3 regions of the Paenibacillus sp. FSL R10-2736 genome follow, and region 2 is predicted to be linked to each of the others. Evidence: a T-box and tRNA genes for the amino acid it is inferred to sense, from the RefSeq annotation. Region 2 holds a T-box; the other regions hold tRNA genes.
The links. The T-box of region 2 lies ahead of metG (methionine--tRNA ligase). A T-box ahead of a tRNA ligase gene usually reads a tRNA of that ligase, here a tRNA-Met.
Positions count from the first base shown of each region.

Region 1: it encodes a tRNA-Met, which carries the amino acid that the T-box ahead of metG (methionine--tRNA ligase) is inferred to sense. The anticodon was not compared.
Region 3: it encodes a tRNA-Met, which carries the amino acid that the T-box ahead of metG (methionine--tRNA ligase) is inferred to sense. The anticodon was not compared.

Region 1 is NZ_JBBOBN010000002.1:1,506,476-1,513,459, forward strand. It holds rRNA gene NSQ73_RS34610 (23S ribosomal RNA) at 1-2,214, shown strand, start outside; tRNA gene NSQ73_RS34615 (tRNA-Asn) at 2,277-2,352, shown strand; tRNA gene NSQ73_RS34620 (tRNA-Ser) at 2,356-2,445, shown strand; tRNA gene NSQ73_RS34625 (tRNA-Glu) at 2,592-2,663, shown strand; tRNA gene NSQ73_RS34630 (tRNA-Val) at 2,669-2,744, shown strand; tRNA gene NSQ73_RS34635 (tRNA-Met) at 2,778-2,854, shown strand; tRNA gene NSQ73_RS34640 (tRNA-Asp) at 2,859-2,936, shown strand; tRNA gene NSQ73_RS34645 (tRNA-Gln) at 3,031-3,105, shown strand; tRNA gene NSQ73_RS34650 (tRNA-Lys) at 3,133-3,208, shown strand; tRNA gene NSQ73_RS34655 (tRNA-Leu) at 3,225-3,308, shown strand; tRNA gene NSQ73_RS34660 (tRNA-Gly) at 3,316-3,390, shown strand; tRNA gene NSQ73_RS34665 (tRNA-Arg) at 3,401-3,477, shown strand; tRNA gene NSQ73_RS34670 (tRNA-Pro) at 3,630-3,703, shown strand; tRNA gene NSQ73_RS34675 (tRNA-Gly) at 3,716-3,786, shown strand; gene NSQ73_RS34680 (helix-turn-helix transcriptional regulator) at 4,007-4,957, shown strand; gene katA (catalase KatA) at 5,051-6,502, opposite strand; gene NSQ73_RS34690 (discoidin domain-containing protein) at 6,831-6,984, opposite strand, start outside.
Region 2 is NZ_JBBOBN010000001.1:4,227,179-4,234,162, forward strand. It holds gene NSQ73_RS18350 (aminotransferase class I/II-fold pyridoxal phosphate-dependent enzyme) at 1-939, shown strand, start outside; gene NSQ73_RS18355 (DUF1292 domain-containing protein) at 1,057-1,380, opposite strand; gene NSQ73_RS18360 (copper amine oxidase) at 1,465-2,019, opposite strand; gene NSQ73_RS18365 (DUF3892 domain-containing protein) at 2,274-2,510, opposite strand; gene NSQ73_RS18370 (GNAT family N-acetyltransferase) at 2,603-3,046, opposite strand; gene NSQ73_RS18375 (hypothetical protein) at 3,169-3,384, opposite strand; gene NSQ73_RS18380 (site-2 protease family protein) at 3,452-4,537, opposite strand; T-box leader at 4,612-4,881, shown strand; gene metG (methionine--tRNA ligase) at 4,998-6,659, shown strand.
Region 3 is NZ_JBBOBN010000001.1:590,071-597,054, reverse strand. It holds gene NSQ73_RS02745 (aldo/keto reductase) at 1-364, shown strand, start outside; tRNA gene NSQ73_RS02740 (tRNA-Leu) at 518-596, opposite strand; tRNA gene NSQ73_RS02735 (tRNA-Cys) at 626-699, opposite strand; tRNA gene NSQ73_RS02730 (tRNA-Gly) at 707-781, opposite strand; tRNA gene NSQ73_RS02725 (tRNA-Gln) at 788-862, opposite strand; tRNA gene NSQ73_RS02720 (tRNA-His) at 881-956, opposite strand; tRNA gene NSQ73_RS02715 (tRNA-His) at 1,006-1,081, opposite strand; tRNA gene NSQ73_RS02710 (tRNA-Trp) at 1,108-1,181, opposite strand; tRNA gene NSQ73_RS02705 (tRNA-Tyr) at 1,187-1,272, opposite strand; tRNA gene NSQ73_RS02700 (tRNA-Thr) at 1,278-1,353, opposite strand; tRNA gene NSQ73_RS02695 (tRNA-Phe) at 1,374-1,449, opposite strand; tRNA gene NSQ73_RS02690 (tRNA-Asp) at 1,469-1,546, opposite strand; tRNA gene NSQ73_RS02685 (tRNA-Met) at 1,551-1,627, opposite strand; tRNA gene NSQ73_RS02680 (tRNA-Val) at 1,661-1,736, opposite strand; tRNA gene NSQ73_RS02675 (tRNA-Glu) at 1,742-1,813, opposite strand; tRNA gene NSQ73_RS02670 (tRNA-Ser) at 1,960-2,049, opposite strand; tRNA gene NSQ73_RS02665 (tRNA-Asn) at 2,053-2,128, opposite strand; rRNA gene NSQ73_RS02660 (23S ribosomal RNA) at 2,191-5,119, opposite strand; rRNA gene NSQ73_RS02655 (16S ribosomal RNA) at 5,415-6,972, opposite strand.

The DNA of each region.
Region 1 (6,984 bases), on a different contig from region 2:
TAGACCCGAAACCGTGTGATCTACCCCTGTCCAGGGTGAAGGTGCGGTAACACGCACTGGAGGCCCGAACCCACGCATGTTGAAAAATGCGGGGATGAGGTGGGGGTAGCGGAGAAATTCCAATCGAACTCGGAGATAGCTGGTTCTCCCCGAAATAGCTTTAGGGCTAGCCTCGGTGAATGGAGTGGTGGAGGTAGAGCACTGATTGGGTGCGGGGCCCGCAAGGGTTACCAAGCTCAGTCAAACTCCGAATGCCATTAACTTCTTGCCGGGAGTCAGACAGTGAGTGCTAAGATCCATTGTCAAAAGGGAAACAGCCCAGACCATCAGCTAAGGTCCCCAAGTGTGTGTTAAGTGGGAAAGGATGTGGAGTTGCACAGACAACCAGGATGTTGGCTTAGAAGCAGCCACCATTGAAAGAGTGCGTAATAGCTCACTGGTCGAGTGACTCTGCGCCGAAAATGTAACGGGGCTAAACACACCACCGAAGCTATGGCTAGATACTTTGTATCTGGGGTAGGGGAGCGTTGTATGTAGGTTGAAGGTGTACCGTAAGGAGCGCTGGACAGCATACAAGTGAGAATGCCGGTATGAGTAACGAAAAGATCAGTGAGAATCTGATCCGCCGAAAGCCCAAGGTTTCCTGAGGAAGGCTCGTCCGCTCAGGGTAAGTCGGGACCTAAGGCGAGGCCGAAAGGCGTAGTCGAAGGACAACAGTTTGAAATTACTGTACCACCGTAATCCGCTATGAGCGATGGGGTGACGCAGGAGGGTAGTGACGCGGACTGATGGATGTGTCCGTCTAAGCAGTGAGGCTGATGTGTAGGCAAATCCGCACATCATTAAGGCTGGGCTGTGATGGGGAGCGAAAATTGTAGTAGCGAAGGTCATGATCTCACACTGCCAAGAAAAGCCTCTAGCCAGGAGAAGGTGCCCGTACCGCAAACCGACACAGGTAGGCGAGAAGAGAATTCTAAGGCGCGCGGAAGAACTCTCGTTAAGGAACTCGGCAAAATGACCTCGTAACTTCGGGAGAAGAGGTGCCTCGGTAGGGTGAATAGCCCGAGGGGGCCGCAGTGAAAAGGCCCAAGCGACTGTTTAGCAAAAACACAGGTCTGTGCGAAGCCGCAAGGCGAAGTATACGGGCTGACGCCTGCCCGGTGCTGGAAGGTTAAGGGGAGTGGTTAGGAGCAATCCGAAGCTGTGAACCGAAGCCCCAGTAAACGGCGGCCGTAACTATAACGGTCCTAAGGTAGCGAAATTCCTTGTCAGGTAAATTCTGACCCGCACGAATGGCGTAACGACTTGGGCGCTGTCTCAACGAGAGATCCGGTGAAATTTTAATACCTGTGAAGATGCAGGTTACCCGCGACAAGACGGAAAGACCCCATGGAGCTTTACTGCAGCTTGATATTGAATTTGGGTACGATCTGTACAGGATAGGTGGGAGCCGTTGAGGCAGGAGCGCAAGCTTCTGCGGAGGCGCCGTTGGGATACCACCCTGATCGTATCTAGGTTCTAACCTAGTGCCCTTACCGGGTACGGGGACCGTGTCAGGCGGGCAGTTTGACTGGGGCGGTCGCCTCCTAAAGAGTAACGGAGGCGTTCAAAGGTTCCCTCAGAATGGTTGGAAATCATTCGAAGAGTGCAAAGGCATAAGGGAGCTTGACTGCGAGACCTACAAGTCGAGCAGGGACGAAAGTCGGACTTAGTGATCCGGTGGTACCGCATGGAAGGGCCATCGCTCAACGGATAAAAGCTACCCTGGGGATAACAGGCTTATCTCCCCCAAGAGTCCACATCGACGGGGAGGTTTGGCACCTCGATGTCGGCTCATCGCATCCTGGGGCTGAAGTAGGTCCCAAGGGTTGGGCTGTTCGCCCATTAAAGCGGTACGCGAGCTGGGTTCAGAACGTCGTGAGACAGTTCGGTCCCTATCTGTCGTGGGCGCAGGAAATTTGAGAGGAGCTGTCCTTAGTACGAGAGGACCGGGATGGACGTACCGCTGGTGCATCAGTTGTTCCGCCAGGAGCATGGCTGAGTAGCTACGTACGGACGGGATAAGCGCTGAAAGCATCTAAGCGTGAAGCCCCCCTCAAGATGAGATTTCCCAATTAGTAAGACCCCTTGAAGACGACGAGGTAGATAGGTTGGAGGTGGAAGTGCAGCAATGCATGGAGCTGACCAATACTAATCGGTCGAGGGCTTATCCAAATTTTTAATACGCAGATTCGTTTCGGATTCAGTTTTCAGGCGATCAAGCCTGATATGTATATTCCCTGATAGCTCAGTTGGTAGAGCACTCGACTGTTAATCGAGTTGTCACAGGTTCGAGTCCTGTTCGGGGAGCCATCTGGAGAGGTGTCCGAGTTTGGCCGAAGGAGCACGATTGGAAATCGTGTAGGCGCCACAAGCGTCTCGAGGGTTCGAATCCCTCTCTCTCCGTAGCAATACCTTCCCTGTAAAGGGATGAGAACCCTCAGTGGTTCGTTGGAGTATAGGCTTCGTTAGCACAGCTTCGCAATCTCGTAACGAAGTGAAGAGTATCCCTCACTCTCCGTAGATTTACCTTACAAGTAATTAAACAGCATGGCTCGTTGGTCAAGGGGTTAAGACACCTCCCTTTCACGGAGGTAACATGGGTTCGAATCCCATACGAGTCATATATGGAGGCTTAGCTCAGCTGGGAGAGCATCTGCCTTACAAGCAGAGGGTCGGGGGTTCGAACCCCTCAGCCTCCACCATCTATCTTTAACAGAATAGATCTTTAACATTGACGCGGGGTGGAGCAGCCCGGTAGCTCGTCGGGCTCATAACCCGAAGGCCGCAGGTTCAAATCCTGCCCCCGCAACCAATTTGGAACCGTGGTGTAGTTGGCCTAACATGCCTGCCTGTCACGCAGGAGATCGCGGGTTCGAATCCCGTCGGTTCCGCCATCTTTATTGTATGAAGGTATCAGGGATTGAGCATCCTATATCTCGAAGTATAGAGTATCCACCCGATTCCGTAGTGTTTGCTAATTATTAATATTGGGGATTAGCCAAGCGGTAAGGCAACGGACTTTGACTCCGTCATTCATAGGTTCGATTCCTATATCCCCAGCCATTTCATTTATGAATGCTTCTCTTATGAGAGCCATTAGCTCAGTTGGTAGAGCACCTGACTTTTAATCAGGGTGTCGAAGGTTCGAGTCCTTCATGGCTCACCATTTTCTTATAAAGTGTGCGCGTGTGGCGGAATGGCAGACGCACCAGACTTAGGATCTGGCGTTTCACGACGTGGGGGTTCAAGTCCCTTCACGCGCACCATGTTTTTGCGGACGTGGCTCAGCGGTAGAGCATCGCCTTGCCAAGGCGAGGGTCGCGGGTTCGATTCCCGTCGTCCGCTCCATATAGATTTTGCGCCCTTAGCTCAGCTGGATAGAGCGTTTGACTACGAATCAAAAGGCCGGGAGTTCGAATCTCTCAGGGCGCGCCATTTATACTTCTTTGAATCATCAAAGTGTCCTCAGGATTCGAACGAGTTCGTTGGAGCATCAGCTTCGATAGCACCACTTCGCAATCGGATGCGTAGCATTGGCATCTCTCAGGGCGCGCCATTATTACTTTGCAGTATAGCTTTTATATTAACGGGATGTAGCTCAGCTTGGTAGAGCACCTGGTTTGGGACCAGGGGGTCGCATGTTCAAATCGTGTCATCCCGATATTTCATCTTTGCGGGTGTAGTTCAATGGTAGAACTTCAGCCTTCCAAGCTGATAGCGTGGGTTCGATTCCCATCACCCGCTTAAATAATAGTTATAGAAACCCTTGATATTCAAGGGTTTTTTTTGTTTTTTCTACATGGGGCGGAAGTATTGGCTTATTAAAAATGCACAGTGTATGCTGGTGACTGCTCTATGCGCTGATAATGCTATATTATGCAGACAGCCATGTTTATATAGACCTGTTATATTAGAACTATGGAAGTACAGGCACTATTTACTTGGAAGTTGAGGAGCATTTATTATGACAGACAAAGTAATACGGATTTTCAAGATCATTAACGCCATCCAGTCGAATCCCGGGATTACGGCTGCGGATCTGGCATTCCGGTGCGAGGTGAATATTAGAACGATTTACAGGGACTTGGATGTAATCAGTCATTTTGCACCGGTGATGAACGAGGGGAGAGGAACAGGTTATAAGTTTATGGGGAAATTCTTCTTATACCCGCTGGATTTCTCCGAGCAGGAGGCAATGGCCTTCTCTCTGCTGCCCTCCGTGCTGGCACCCGGCAAAATCCCCCCAGGTTTTCTGTCTGCCTTTGACAAAGTCATGGGCACACATCTGAAGGAGAAATCCAAACAGAATGGAATGCTTGAGAATATTTCAGATATTATTCAAATGGGCAAGCCTGCTTACCGCAAGGAGAGCCGGAATTTCCTGCAGCCGCTGATCGGGGCGATTATGGAGCAACGGCGGATTCGTACGGTATATCACTCGCAATTGCGTAATGAGACAACGCAGCGGGAGATTGATCCTTATTATTTGATTCCGCGTGACCAGAGATTCTATCTGATTGGCTATTGCCACCTGAAGAGGGCGATCCGGACGTTTCGTATCAGCCGTTTTCTGCAGGTAGAGGTGACGGATACCCCCTTCGACAAAGGGGATTTCAATATTAAACAGTATCTGAAAAATACCTGGTCGATCGACCGGGGCAATAAGAATACCACCTTCAAAGTGCGGTTTCATCCGGAGGTAGCGCGTTACATCAAAGAAGAGGAATTGTTCGTGCACCCGCGAATGACCGACGAGGAAGACGGAAGTCTGCTATTTGAAGTCACCGTCAATAACGACAAGGAATTTATTAAGTGGATTCTGCAATATGGCCCTAACGCCGAGATTCTTGAGCCGGTATCCGCGAGACAGGGACTGAAGCAGCAGCTGGAGCAGTGGATGAATGTGTATCATTAGGCTATATACATAGAAAATGCAAATACGATAATCCCAAGAAACCCCTGACTGATGAAGTCAGGGGTTTCTGTGCGCTGAAGGATGCAAGTGGAGTTACTCCGGTATCACCAGTCCCAGTCCGTCTGCGATACGCCGGCCAAATTCCGGATCTGCTTTGTAGAAATGGCCAATCTGGCGAAGCTTGATCTCATCCGACTCTACTGGAGTCATAGCCCCGACAATATTGCGTACGAGCCGGGCACGCTCCTCTTCACTCAGCAGACGATAGAGATCACCCGGCTGGGTGTAATGATCGTTGTGATCGTAAGGGACGCTGTCCGCTTGGCCGGAGACTGCAAAAGCCGCCGGTTTATCCTGCGGAGACTCGGTTGCCCCGCCTAAGCTGTTAGGCTCGTAATACACGGAGCCTCCGCCGTTATTGGTGTGATTCAGCGCGCCATCCCGCTGATTATTGTTCACCTCGGCGATGGGCCGGTTAATCGGCAGGTGGTTGTGATTCGCTCCTACCCGGTAACGGTGGGCGTCGCCGTAGGCGAAGAGGCGGCCTTGGAGCATTTTATCAGGAGAGGCTTCTATCCCTGGCACAAATGATCCCGGAGAGAAGGTAGCCTGCTCCACTTCAGCGAAGTAGTTCTCCGGATTGCGGTCCAGCACCATGCGGCCCACCTCAATCAGCGGGTAATCCTTCTGGGACCATACCTTGGTGACATCAAACGGGTCGAAACGGTAGGTGTCAGCATCCTCTACAGGCATGATCTGCACATGCAGTCTCCAGGCGGGGAAATCCCCTTTGTCGATCGCATTGAACAAGTCCTCAGTATGGTAATCCGGGTTGTCACCGGCAATCTGCGCAGCCAGATTAACATCGAGATTCTTGACGCCCTGCTCTGTTTTGAAATGGTATTTCACCCATACTGCGGCGCCTTCTGCATTCACCCACTTGAACGTATGGCTGCCGAAGCCGTGCATATGACGGAGGGTGGCCGGTATGCCGCGGTCAGACATCAGAATGGTAACCTGGTGCAGGGATTCAGGGGAGAGCGACCAGAAATCCCACACAGCGTTCGGGTTCTTCAGATGTGTCTGCGGGTGGCGTTTCTGGGTATGGATAAAGTCCGGGAATTTGATCGCATCACGGATGAAAAAGACAGGTGTATTGTTGCCGACGAGGTCGTAGTTGCCTTCTTCGGTGTAGAATTTCACGGCAAAGCCGCGCGGATCACGCACGGTATCAGCAGAACCCAGCTCCCCGGCTACGGTAGAGAAGCGGATGAACATCGGTGTGCGCTTACCGACTTCAGATAAGAAGGCAGCTTTTGTATATTGGGAGAGATCTTTGGTGACTTCAAAATAACCATGAGCACCGGCACCTTTGGCATGGACAACACGCTCAGGAACACGTTCCCGGTTAAAATGGGCTAATTTCTCCAGCAGATGAACATCCTGCAGCAAAGTGGGTCCGCGGGAACCGGCTGTCATAGAATTCTGGTTGTCACCTACCGGGGCACCCCAGCTTGTCGTTAGTTTGTTATTGCTCTCACTCATGAATACAGTCACCTCGTATTAGGATTTGATTTTAGATTAAGTATAAGTTTTATAATAACAAAAAATTAAATAAAATCAATCCTTTTTTATAATCATTATAATTAACAATATGCGGAAGAAGGTAAAATCATGATAGGGCTGACGCCTCTGGACTAGAATATATCTCGCATTATTGGATGGCAAGGGCAAAGGCGAGTGAGAGGGAGGTATGAGCTGAAGAAGTAGGGTGACAACGTCAAAAACCCTCTACATTAGGTGTAAGAGGGTCGCTATTGCTGCTATCAGTCAGGAATGCGGCCTGTATCTGATAAGCGGATGTGAGCGTTAATTATTCGTACAGTTCCAGCTCGCCTACAGAAGTGGAATAAGCGCCGTTGTTGGCGGTAATGACCAGCCTGTAGCTGGTATATTCACCTGTAGAAGAGAGGTTGAAGTAGTAAGAAGAACCCGGATAATAAAGGCCAGACTGGCTGCTCAGAACG
Region 2 (6,984 bases):
TCGATTGTCGACCTGGCCCACAGTTACGGGGTTCCCGTACTTGTGGACGAGGCACATGGAGTATTGATTCATTTTCATGAGGAATTACCGGTATCGGCCATGCAGGCCGGTGCGGATATGGCAGCAACCAGCGTGCATAAACTGGGCGGCTCCATGACGCAGAGCTCGGTACTGAATCTCAATGCCAAGACAGGTCTTGTTAACCCTCAGCGGGTACAAACCATTCTCAGCATGCTGACCACAACTTCAACTTCATATATTCTGCTTGCTTCTCTGGATACTTCCAGACGCAACCTGGCACTAAACGGCCATGAGATGGCATCCAGAACCATTGCCTTATCCAACTACGCCCGGGATGCCATTAACAGCATTGAAGGCTTGTACAGCTTCGGCAAAGAAATTCTCGGTACTGAGGCTACCTTCAATCTCGATCCGACCAAGCTTAATATTCACGTCCGCCATCTGGGCATTACCGGATACGAAACCGAGAACTGGCTGCGCCAGAAGTATAACATCGAAGTAGAACTCAGCGACATGTATAATATTCTTTGCCTGATTACCCCTGGAGATACCCAGGAATCCGTAGATAAGTTGTTAGCCGCTCTGCGCGTGCTCTCAGCGATCCATTACAGCAAAGGTGAGATTTATGAGATGAAGGTGCAGGTGCCGAATATTCCGCAGCTGGCCCTGATTCCGAGAGATGCCTTCTACGCCGATACACAGCTGGTTCCCTTCCGGGAGTCTGCAGGCTACATTATTGCAGAATTCATCTATGTTTATCCGCCGGGCATCCCGATTCTTCTCCCTGGTGAAGTTATTACCCAAGATAACATTGACTATATCATCGACCATGTGGAAATCGGCCTGCCGGTCAAAGGCCCTGAGGACCGCAGCATCACCAACATCAAAGTAATTGTAGAGGCTGAGCCGATTTCTTAATCGGCTCAGGTCCCTGCAGCAATACAAAACCCCGATACTGTTACAGTATCGGGGTTTTGTATTAGGCGGTGCTGTCTTGTCCAAGACAGCAAGCCTAAGTACTTGATTCACTGAAATCTATTCTTGCTGGGCCAGCAGCTCGTTGTAAGCTTCTTCAACAGCTTTCCATTCAGCTTCATCTTCAATGTTGTAGAGAACCATTTCTTCGTCTTCTTCTTCCATACGCAGAATGATGCCGTCTGCTTCAGGGTTTTCGCGCTCGAGCAGCAGTGCGTATAACTTCTCGCCTACGTCAAACGTTTCTACCAGCACCATTTCTACATCTTCGCCCTGCTCGTTCGTCAAGGTCAGCACAAACTCCTCGTGCTCATGGTCGTGATCATGTCCGCAACCGCATGCTTCACCATGTTCATGGCCATGCTCATGTTTGTGATCGCTCATTGAAATACCTCACTTTAAATTGAATTATCCTACATTTGGTATCGTAACACGTAAGATAAGTTCAGGTCAATTTGCAGACCCCGGTTAATTCTTGGCCGAAGCCGTAACCACCTTTTCTGACACAAGAACGTAATCTCCGCTCTTGGATGACTTGATGAAGAACCCTACACTGTATTTGCCGGATTCTTTGAAATCATAGGTGAATTCCGGGGTGGAGAACCAGAAGTCCTCATTCTTCGAGCCGCCGGCATCCTCCAGAATATCCTTCACATTCCCTGACGGATCGGTGATTGCCACCTTCACAGCTGAGACGCTGTCCTTCAGGCTGTCAACCTGGGTAAGGATCTTCATCTTCAGCTTGCCTGTATTTACATTGCCGAATACCGTATCGCCCTTGAACAGCACAATATGCACATTAGGCTTGAGAATCGTCACTTTGCCTGAACCGTCCCAGCTGACGACACCTCCCGCTTCTCTCGCAGGGATATAGGCCTTGCCGTCAATCAAATAGCCCCCATCGGCTATTTCCTTTCCATTGCTCCACACTTTGATTTTCTGGTTTACAGCGTCAGCGAACAAATATGAGCTTCCCATCATGGAAAACACAACCACGCATAGAGCAATTTTTTTCCATCTCATTGTAGAGCCCCTCCAAATAATTCATGCTGTTAATGTATACTACCAACCCTTCGACAAGTTGCGCAGAATTCAGGGAATTATTTCTTTTTGCAGTAGAAAAGAAACATGCATCATTATGCAACCGGTTTCGGTATGGAATCTATGGAATTTCAGGGAAATGTGCCCTCCTCACAAAACAAAAAAAGCCGGACATTAGCATCAAAATAGACGCTTGTCCGGCCGTTGCATCGTTTCATCCTGTTATCTATGCCTGGTTAAAATTGCGGAAGCTGATCCAGATTGTTGGTAGGATCCCCATCTGCATCGCCGCGAATATACATTTCGCCGTCTTTCCCTTTGAATGCGTTGACTCCGGCAATACTCCCGGACTGAACCTCCTGAAGTGCCTGCTGATAATCCAGCACACGGCCGGAAGAGGTCTGGAACTTGGTCAGATCACCATCACCGTTTCTTTGGGCTGCAATAAAGCGTTCACGTTCGTTGTTCATCACTTAGGATCTTCTCCTTCGCGCCTAGGATTAGCCATCAATCTGGCTCACAGATAGCTTGTCCATAGAATCGAAAGAGTATGTACCCGGGCTGATTACAGCGTTTTCTGCATTCTCACATGAAGAATACCGGCATCATAGAAGGGCTCCGGGGAAATCACTTCATAGCCCAGTTTGCTGTAAAAGGCTTCTGCATGACACTGGGCGTCGAGAATGGAGGCTACCAGGCCGAGTTCACGGGCATGCCCCTCCATAGCGAGCAGCAAAATCCGTCCGAAACCCTTGGACCGGTAATGCTCGTGAACAGCAATCCGCTGCATTTTAGCGGTCTCTGCCTTGTAATAAATCAGTCTTCCGGTAGCTGCCGGCTCCCCGTTGTCCTTAAGCAGGAAATGATGCGCATTGTCACCGATCACATCATATTCATCAATCTCCTCTTCGGCCGGCACCTTCTGTTCCTCCACAAATACCTTATTGCGGATCGCAAGCGCCATCTGGAGCTGCTCCTCTGTAGTGACATGTACGATTTCCACTGCCATTCTCCTCTAGCCCCTCTCTATAGGTCCAATCAACATTGAGCCATTATACAGAATTTTTAATATCCTGTATAGAGCCTCAGGTCTTCAGGGATAGGGAAGACGGATAAGCCGCGTCCGCCGGACTATTGAATGGAATACACCTCTTCCGGAATCGAACGGTCGTACACATCCTGCATAACAGGTGATATTAGACCATCCGGTGTATCCAGTCTGCCATCCAGCCCGCTCATCTTATGAACCCCCGTATATCCGGGAGCCTCACCGCCAGCCGCACATCCGGCCGTCCCCAGCATCACACACACTCCAATGACCCCGCACCATACGAATGACTTGCGCATAGTTGTACCCCCTGTTCTTCTTGATTCTATACAGCTTTGACGAATCAGGGGCTTCATAAACGAATCCTTACAGATTTACATTGCCAACGATATGCACAAGGTACATCATGACGCCGAGAAAGCCTGCGAGTACAAAATAAGCAATACCATATCTCCAGCGTGACGCGGCCGGCACATCATAATATTTATCATTATCAAACACTGTAAAACTGACCTCACACTGCATCTTCAGCTGCAGCTTAGTATCTACATACAGCTGGTCGAGCTGCACGATCCGGACTTTGCTGATAATAGACTGTACTGGCATAGTCGTTGTACCGTAGTAGTCCAGATTGTCCCAGCGGACACCAAGATATTGCTGGCGGTTCAAATCACTGTAGGTGGTAAAAGGCAGTTCCCTTTTGTGCTCAGGTCCGGGAATCAGATACCCTTGATCCTGCAAATCTTCAATCGGTATCAGGAAGCTCTTCAATACGGCATGCATCTGATTCTTCGTGCGCCGGCTGATATATTTCTTGTACATGTCATAGGCAAATAACATCCAGATAATACCGAACAGAATAGATTTCAAATAGATGATCACTGCCAGACCTCCAACCAGACCCACCACCCATAACCACCGGGTAACCGCAGTTGCAATTCTTCCCCCATCCAGCGGATGAATCGGCAGCAGGTTGATCAGGTTTATAAAAAAACCGACATAAGCCAGTGAATACAGCAGCGGGCTGTGATAGTAATAAGCTGCTCCGAAGACGGCGGCCGCGCCAATGCTCCCCAGAATGGGACCTCCAAAAGCAACGTAGGCTTCCTCTCTGGCATCCAGCGGTTGTTTCTTCATCGTAATTAATGCACCCATAAAAGGAACAAACAGCGGTGCGCTCACCGGCAGCCCGATCCACTTGGCAGCGATAACATGGCCTATCTCATGAACGAATAATAAGGCAACGAAGCCCACTGCAAATTGCCATGGTGAGATCAGTGCATAGGCCCAGATAGACACCATCATCGAAATCAGCGGTCCCGCAATCTTCCCCAGCTTAAGCAGAGACAGAATGGTTTTTCCCTTCAGCAGCAGCAGTACTCCCGCGCTACCAAGCCATCCCATTATGCCTGAGCTTTTCTTTTCCTGCTTTTTTTCCGGCAAAAGTCTCATTCTCCTTTATCTCTATATCTGGTGTTGACATAAGCCATCACCTGCATATATGATATCCAGTAATTAGGATAACCACAATAGCTATGAAGAGAAAGAGTACCTTGGCAATTCTTTCACAGAGAGCTCCGGCCGCTGAAAAGGAGCAAAGAAAACCCACGGGAATATGGTCTCAGAGCTGCGCATCGAAGCCCGCATAAACGGGACGTAGGCTGCGCCGGAACCCGCATCCGTTACCATGCTAGGGTATACCCGCAGGCTTATGCGGACGTACCTGAAGAGGTGGATGCCGCAAGGCATTGATGAATTTGGGTGGTAACACGTGAGCACAGGCTCTCGTCCCTTTTGGGGATGAGAGTCTTTTTTGTGCGCTTAGAAATCTAAACATGTTCTCAGAAACGGGATTTGTCCGAATCCGTTTCAAGGAAACATCTGTCAACAAAACTTATAGGAGGACAATGACATGACAAACATTTTTATCGGAGGGGCTTGGCCGTATGCCAATGGCTCCCTGCATCTGGGCAGGCTTGCGAGTATTCTGCCGGGAGATATCCTGGCCCGCTATCACCGTGCCAAAGGCGACGCTGTGCTGTATGTCTCCGGCAGTGACTGCCATGGCACTCCCGTCGCTGTGCAGGCGGCGCAGGAAGGTGTATCCCCTGGTGAATTCGCCAGCAGATATCATCAGGAATTCACAGATTGCTTCCGTTCGCTTGGATTCACCTATGACTTATACACCCGGACCGATCAGGAGCATCACCACAGTGTGGTGCAGGAGCTGTTCCTTAAGCTGCTGGATAACGGCCATCTGTACCAGAAGTCTACGCTCCAATGCTACTGTGAGCAGGATCAGCGCTACTTGCCGGACCGCTATGTAGAGGGAATCTGCCCGGTCTGCGGACAGCAGGCCCGGGGTGACCAATGTGATTATTGTTCTACGATACTCGACCCGGTTGACCTGCTGGAGCGTACCTGCAAAATCTGCGGAACCCCGCCGGTGCTGCGTTCCACCCTGCATTATTATTTGTCACTGTCCAGCTTCCAATGCGCACTCTCAAATTATGTGGATTCTGCGCAGGGCTGGAGAGACAATGCTGTGCGTTTAACCCGCAGATATCTGCAGGAAGGACTGCAGGACCGCGCCGCAACGCGGGATCTGGATTGGGGGGTAGATGTTCCCGTTGATGGCTTCACGGACAAAAAAATCTATGTGTGGATTGAAGCGGTCAGCGGCTATCTGTCCGCCAGCAAGCAGTGGGCTGCCGGGACCGGCAACCGCTGGGAGGATTTCTGGCTTGAATCCACTGAGAACAAGGACGCCGGGTACCCTCCCATTACAGCCTATTATGTGCATGGCAAGGATAATGTCCCTTTTCACAGCCTGATCTGGCCGGCTCTGCTGCTGGGTGCTGGAGACCTTCATCTGCCGGACCGTATCTTCTCCTGTGAATACATGACTCTCGAAGGGGAGAAATTCTCCACAAGCCGTAACTGGGCCGTCTGGGTGCCGGATATTCTCAGCCGCTACGACCCGGATTCCATCCGGTATTTCCTGACGGCGAACGGTCCTGAGAAACGGGATGCCGACTTCTCGTGGAGAGAATTCATCTACAGCCATAACAGCGAGCTGCTGGGTGCCTTCGGTAATTTCGTCAACCGCAGTCTGGTATTCGTGAATAAGTTCTGGAATGGCGAGGTGCCTGAGGGCACACTGGATGCCGCATGGGCCGGCAGCATTAATACACTGTACAGTGAGACCGGGAGACTTATTGAGGGGGGCAGCTTCAAAGAAGCGCTCGAGCATGTCTTCACCCATATCCGCCAGGCCAACAAATATTTCGATCAGCAGCAGCCGTGGCTGCAGACTAAGAATGACCCCGCCGCCTGTGCCAGCACGCTGTATACCTGTGTACAGATCATTGCTAATCTGTCCAACCTGTTGAACCCGTTCATTCCATTCTCCTGCGGCAAGATCAGGGGGTTTCTGGCCCTTGAACAGCCTGTCTGGCAGCCGGTAGCCGTTCCGGCGCATCAGCGGGTGCAGGGGCTGGAATTATTGTTCGAACGGATTGATGTGGCGCGGATTGAGGAGGAGACCGAGCGGCTTAAGAGCTTGCAGCGCTGAGGCGGAAAACTTCATCATCCCCTCGTCAGATGGCTGATGAGGCGGACTGAGATTCCTCTATTCCTGCAAATCAGGCAGATTCCCGGGTCAATCGGACTGAGAATCTCTTATATGCCCGGCCACCCCTCATTTTGGGGCCGGATGAACAAAATAACGGAATCTCAGTCCGTTGCAGCCTCAAAAAGCTTCTTTTTAGGGGATATGGTCCTCTCAGTCCGCTTCACTTTCGCCATGAACACTTGCTCCAGTAAACCTGTTACTCGTCACCTGTTACTTGTTACCTGTCACCTGTCACCTGTCGCCTGTCACCTGTCACCTGCTACCT
Region 3 (6,984 bases), 3.6 Mb from region 2:
CGTCAATATGACAAATTCCGGATCAGTTGTCCATGATGGAGGCATCCTGGAGTATAGCCGCCTGCATGATATGACGATCCAGCCTTGGTCACCGTTCCAATACGGTTTCTTTGAAGGCGTATTCCTCGGCAATGAGAAGTTCCCGGAGGTGAATGAAGTCATTAACCGTCTGGCTGCGGAAAAAGGTGTAGCAGATACGGCCATCGCCATCGCCTGGCTCCTTCGCCATCCGGCTAAGATGCAGCCGGTGGTCGGTACCACCAACACAGCGCGCTTGCTTGATATCGCCAAAGCTTCCGATATAACCCTCAGCCGCCAGGAATGGTACGAGATCTACCGTGCAGCGGGTAATGTGCTTCCTTAAGTGGGTCTTAGCATCAACATATAAAACACATTAAAACCCGCAACGAATTTGAGGATCTAAGTTCGTTGCGGGTTTTATCCTTAATTTGAGATGGAGTAGAAATATAAAAAAACCTCAGGAGTCAGACTCCTAAGGGACTAGTTTCATAAATTATACCGGCGAGAGGACTCGAACCTCCACGGTTTCCCACTCGATTTTGAGTCGAGCGCGTCTGCCATTCCGCCACGCCGGCGTATACATAGAATTAGTACTAAAAGATAATGGAGGTGCCACCCAGATTTGAACTGGGGATAAAGCTTTTGCAGAGCTTTGCCTTACCACTTGGCTATGGCACCAAAAAAATGGAGCGGACGACGGGAATCGAACCCGCGACCCTCGCCTTGGCAAGGCGATGCTCTACCGCTGAGCCACGTCCGCATATAATGGCTGGGGATATAGGAATCGAACCTATGAATGACGGAGTCAAAGTCCGTTGCCTTACCGCTTGGCTAATCCCCAACATTTGATTTAATAAAATGGGGCGACTGATGGGTCTCGAACCCACGAATGCCGGAACCACAATCCGGTGCGTTAACCCCTTCGCCACAGTCGCCATATGAAGCTTATTTAATTGCAATGCCTTATAACTCTTATAAAATAAATGGGGCGACCGATGGGTCTCGAACCCACGAATGCCGGAACCACAATCCGGTGCGTTAACCACTTCGCCACGATCGCCATATTAAATTTTATAGGATATTACTTGGCAGGGGCAGCAGGAATTGAACCCACACCAACGGTTTTGGAGACCGTTGTTCTACCTTTAAACTATGCCCCTAAAAATGGTGGAGGCTGATGGATTCGAACCACCGAACACGTACGTGAGCAGATTTACAGTCTGATGCGTTTGGCCACTTCGCTAAGCCTCCGAGGATGGTGCCGGCGAGAGGACTTGAACCCCCAACCTACTGATTACAAGTCAGTTGCTCTACCAATTGAGCTACACCGGCATATTAAGTTGTAAAAAATATGGTGGCGCGGGAGGGAATCGAACCCCCGACACAAGGATTTTCAGTCCTTTGCTCTACCGACTGAGCTACCGAGCCGAACATTTCTTCATAAAGATGGCGGAACCGACGGGATTCGAACCCGCGATCTCCTGCGTGACAGGCAGGCATGTTAGGCCAACTACACCACGGTTCCAAATTGGTTGCGGGGGCAGGATTTGAACCTGCGGCCTTCGGGTTATGAGCCCGACGAGCTACCGGGCTGCTCCACCCCGCGTCAATGTTAAAGATCTATTCTGTTAAAGATAGATGGTGGAGGCTGAGGGGTTCGAACCCCCGACCCTCTGCTTGTAAGGCAGATGCTCTCCCAGCTGAGCTAAGCCTCCATATATGACTCGTATGGGATTCGAACCCATGTTACCTCCGTGAAAGGGAGGTGTCTTAACCCCTTGACCAACGAGCCATGCTGTTTAATTACTTGTAAGGTAAATCTACGGAGAGTGAGGGATACTCTTCACTTCGTTACGAGATTGCGAAGCTGTGCTAACGAAGCCTATACTCCAACGAACCACTGAGGGTTCTCATCCCTTTACAGGGAAGGTATTGCTACGGAGAGAGAGGGATTCGAACCCTCGAGACGCTTGTGGCGCCTACACGATTTCCAATCGTGCTCCTTCGGCCAAACTCGGACACCTCTCCAGATGGCTCCCCGAACAGGACTCGAACCTGTGACAACTCGATTAACAGTCGAGTGCTCTACCAACTGAGCTATCAGGGAATATACATATCAGGCTTGATCGCCTGAAAACTGAATCCGAAACGAATCTGCGTATTAAAAATTTGGATAAGCCCTCGACCGATTAGTATTGGTCAGCTCCATGCATTGCTGCACTTCCACCTCCAACCTATCTACCTCGTCGTCTTCAAGGGGTCTTACTAATTGGGAAATCTCATCTTGAGGGGGGCTTCACGCTTAGATGCTTTCAGCGCTTATCCCGTCCGTACGTAGCTACTCAGCCATGCTCCTGGCGGAACAACTGATGCACCAGCGGTACGTCCATCCCGGTCCTCTCGTACTAAGGACAGCTCCTCTCAAATTTCCTGCGCCCACGACAGATAGGGACCGAACTGTCTCACGACGTTCTGAACCCAGCTCGCGTACCGCTTTAATGGGCGAACAGCCCAACCCTTGGGACCTACTTCAGCCCCAGGATGCGATGAGCCGACATCGAGGTGCCAAACCTCCCCGTCGATGTGGACTCTTGGGGGAGATAAGCCTGTTATCCCCAGGGTAGCTTTTATCCGTTGAGCGATGGCCCTTCCATGCGGTACCACCGGATCACTAAGTCCGACTTTCGTCCCTGCTCGACTTGTTGGTCTCGCAGTCAAGCTCCCTTATGCCTTTGCACTCTTCGAATGATTTCCAACCATTCTGAGGGAACCTTTGAACGCCTCCGTTACTCTTTAGGAGGCGACCGCCCCAGTCAAACTGCCCGCCTGACACGGTCCCCGTACCCGGTAAGGGTACTAGGTTAGAACCTAGATACGATCAGGGTGGTATCCCAACGGCGCCTCCGCAGAAGCTTGCGCTCCTGCCTCAACGGCTCCCACCTATCCTGTACAGATCGTACCCAAATTCAATATCAAGCTGCAGTAAAGCTCCATGGGGTCTTTCCGTCTTGTCGCGGGTAACCTGCATCTTCACAGGTATTAAAATTTCACCGGATCTCTCGTTGAGACAGCGCCCAAGTCGTTACGCCATTCGTGCGGGTCAGAATTTACCTGACAAGGAATTTCGCTACCTTAGGACCGTTATAGTTACGGCCGCCGTTTACTGGGGCTTCGGTTCACAGCTTCGGATTGCTCCTAACCACTCCCCTTAACCTTCCAGCACCGGGCAGGCGTCAGCCCGTATACTTCGCCTTGCGGCTTCGCACAGACCTGTGTTTTTGCTAAACAGTCGCTTGGGCCTTTTCACTGCGGCCCCCTCGGGCTATTCACCCTACCGAGGCACCTCTTCTCCCGAAGTTACGAGGTCATTTTGCCGAGTTCCTTAACGAGAGTTCTTCCGCGCGCCTTAGAATTCTCTTCTCGCCTACCTGTGTCGGTTTGCGGTACGGGCACCTTCTCCTGGCTAGAGGCTTTTCTTGGCAGTGTGAGATCATGACCTTCGCTACTACAATTTTCGCTCCCCATCCCAGCCCAGCCTTAATGATGTGCGGATTTGCCTACACATCAGCCTCACTGCTTAGACGGACATATCCATCAGTCCGCGTCACTACCCTCCTGCGTCACCCCATCGCTCATAGCGGATTACGGTGGTACAGTAATTTCAAACTGTTGTCCTTCGACTACGCCTTTCGGCCTCGCCTTAGGTCCCGACTTACCCTGAGCGGACGAGCCTTCCTCAGGAAACCTTGGGCTTTCGGCGGATCAGATTCTCACTGATCTTTTCGTTACTCATACCGGCATTCTCACTTGTATGCTGTCCAGCGCTCCTTACGGTACACCTTCAACCTACATACAACGCTCCCCTACCCCAGATACAAAGTATCTAGCCATAGCTTCGGTGGTGTGTTTAGCCCCGTTACATTTTCGGCGCAGAGTCACTCGACCAGTGAGCTATTACGCACTCTTTCAATGGTGGCTGCTTCTAAGCCAACATCCTGGTTGTCTGTGCAACTCCACATCCTTTCCCACTTAACACACACTTGGGGACCTTAGCTGATGGTCTGGGCTGTTTCCCTTTTGACAATGGATCTTAGCACTCACTGTCTGACTCCCGGCAAGAAGTTAATGGCATTCGGAGTTTGACTGAGCTTGGTAACCCTTGCGGGCCCCGCACCCAATCAGTGCTCTACCTCCACCACTCCATTCACCGAGGCTAGCCCTAAAGCTATTTCGGGGAGAACCAGCTATCTCCGAGTTCGATTGGAATTTCTCCGCTACCCCCACCTCATCCCCGCATTTTTCAACATGCGTGGGTTCGGGCCTCCAGTGCGTGTTACCGCACCTTCACCCTGGACAGGGGTAGATCACACGGTTTCGGGTCTACGTCCACATACTCAGTCGCCCTATTCAGACTCGCTTTCGCTGCGGCTCCGGCTTCTCACCTTAACCTTGCATGTTAAACGTAACTCGCCGGTTCATTCTACAAAAGGCACGCCATCACCCAGTAATAGGGCTCTGACTTTTTGTAAGCACACGGTTTCAGGTTCTATTTCACTCCCCTTCCGGGGTGCTTTTCACCTTTCCCTCACGGTACTGTTTCACTATCGGTCGCCAGGTAGTATTTAGCCTTAGCAGATGGTCCTGCTGGATTCATACGGGGTTTCACGTGCCCCGCACTACTCGGGATCCGTCTCGGAGAGAACACAGTTTAGGCTACAGGGCTTTTACCTCTATCGCGGGCCTTTCCAGACCTCTTCGCCTACCATATTCCTTTGTAACTCCATGTGAGACGTCCCACAACCCCAAGAGGCAAGCCCCTTGGTTTAGGCTGTTCCGCGTTCGCTCGCCGCTACTGACGGAATCACTATTGTTTTCTCTTCCTCAGGGTACTTAGATGTTTCAGTTCCCCTGGTCTGCCTCTGCGTATCCTATGTATTCAGATACGAGTAACTGCGAATTACCACAGCTGGGTTTCCCCATTCGGACACCCCCGGATCAAAGCTTGCTTACAGCTCCCCGAGGCAGTTTCGTTGTTCGCCACGTCCTTCGTCGGCTCCTGGCGCCTAGGCATCCTCCGTGTGCTCTTATTAGCTTAACCACAATTTTCTCCGCAGGAGAAATATTGAACATTGAATTGCTTCAAAGCCCGTTATTTCCTGACGAATGAATTGTATCAACTAATAACTATTTCAACTTGCTTACACAAGTTTCAGCTAAAAGATGTTCTAAAACGCAAATTCGTTTCGGTATCCAGTTTTCAAGGATCAAGTGTCTTACTTGAGAGTTTGAACTCTCAAAACTGACCAACGAGTGAGTAACAGGCCTAAACCTGAGTTTTGGAAGCTTACGCTTCCGATTTGAATGTCACCGTTGCAGGTGACGATTCTCCATAGAAAGGAGGTGATCCAGCCGCACCTTCCGATACGGCTACCTTGTTACGACTTCACCCCAATCATCTACCCCACCTTCGGCGGCTGGCTCCCTTGCGGGTTACCCCACCGACTTCGGGTGTTGTAAACTCTCGTGGTGTGACGGGCGGTGTGTACAAGACCCGGGAACGTATTCACCGCGGCATGCTGATCCGCGATTACTAGCAATTCCGACTTCATGCAGGCGAGTTGCAGCCTGCAATCCGAACTGAGACCGGCTTTGCTGGGATTGGCTCCACCTCGCGGTTTCGCTTCCCGTTGTACCGGCCATTGTAGTACGTGTGTAGCCCAGGTCATAAGGGGCATGATGATTTGACGTCATCCCCACCTTCCTCCGGTTTGTCACCGGCAGTCACTCTAGAGTGCCCAGCACTACCTGCTGGCAACTAAAGTCAAGGGTTGCGCTCGTTGCGGGACTTAACCCAACATCTCACGACACGAGCTGACGACAACCATGCACCACCTGTCTCCGATGCTCCGAAGAGGGGCACTATCTCTAATGCTTTCATCGGGATGTCAAGACCTGGTAAGGTTCTTCGCGTTGCTTCGAATTAAACCACATACTCCACTGCTTGTGCGGGTCCCCGTCAATTCCTTTGAGTTTCAGTCTTGCGACCGTACTCCCCAGGCGGAGTGCTTACTGTGTTAACTTCGGCACCAAGGGTATCGAAACCCCTAACACCTAGCACTCATCGTTTACGGCGTGGACTACCAGGGTATCTAATCCTGTTTGCTCCCCACGCTTTCGCGCCTCAGCGTCAGTTACAGCCCAGAAAGTCGCCTTCGCCACTGGTGTTCCTCCACATATCTACGCATTTCACCGCTACACGTGGAATTCCACTTTCCTCTTCTGTACTCAAGTCACCCAGTTTCCAGTGCGACCCCAGGTTGAGCCCAAGGTTTAAACACCAGACTTAAATGACCGCCTGCGCGCGCTTTACGCCCAATAATTCCGGACAACGCTTGCCCCCTACGTATTACCGCGGCTGCTGGCACGTAGTTAGCCGGGGCTTTCTTCTCAGGTACCGTCACTCCGGTAGCAGTTACTCTACCGGACGTTCTTCCCTGGCAACAGAGCTTTACGATCCGAAAACCTTCATCACTCACGCGGCATTGCTCCGTCAGGCTTTCGCCCATTGCGGAAGATTCCCTACTGCTGCCTCCCGTAGGAGTCTGGGCCGTGTCTCAGTCCCAGTGTGGCCGTTCACCCTCTCAGGTCGGCTACGCATCGTCGCCTTGGTGAGCCGTTACCCCACCAACTAGCTAATGCGCCGCAGGCCCATCCCCAAGCGGCAGATTGCTCCGCCTTTCATTCTCTCTTCAGGAGAGGAAAGAAATTATCCGGTATTAGCTACCGTTTCCGGTAGTTATCCCAGTCTTGAGGGCAGGTTGCCTACGTGTTACTCACCCGTCCGCCGCTAAGCATGAATGGAAGCAAGCTTCCATTCAAACTCCGCTCGACTTGCATGTATTAGGCATGCCGCCAGCGTTCGTCCTGAGCCAGGATCAAACTCTCCAAATTGTATTTAGAAAG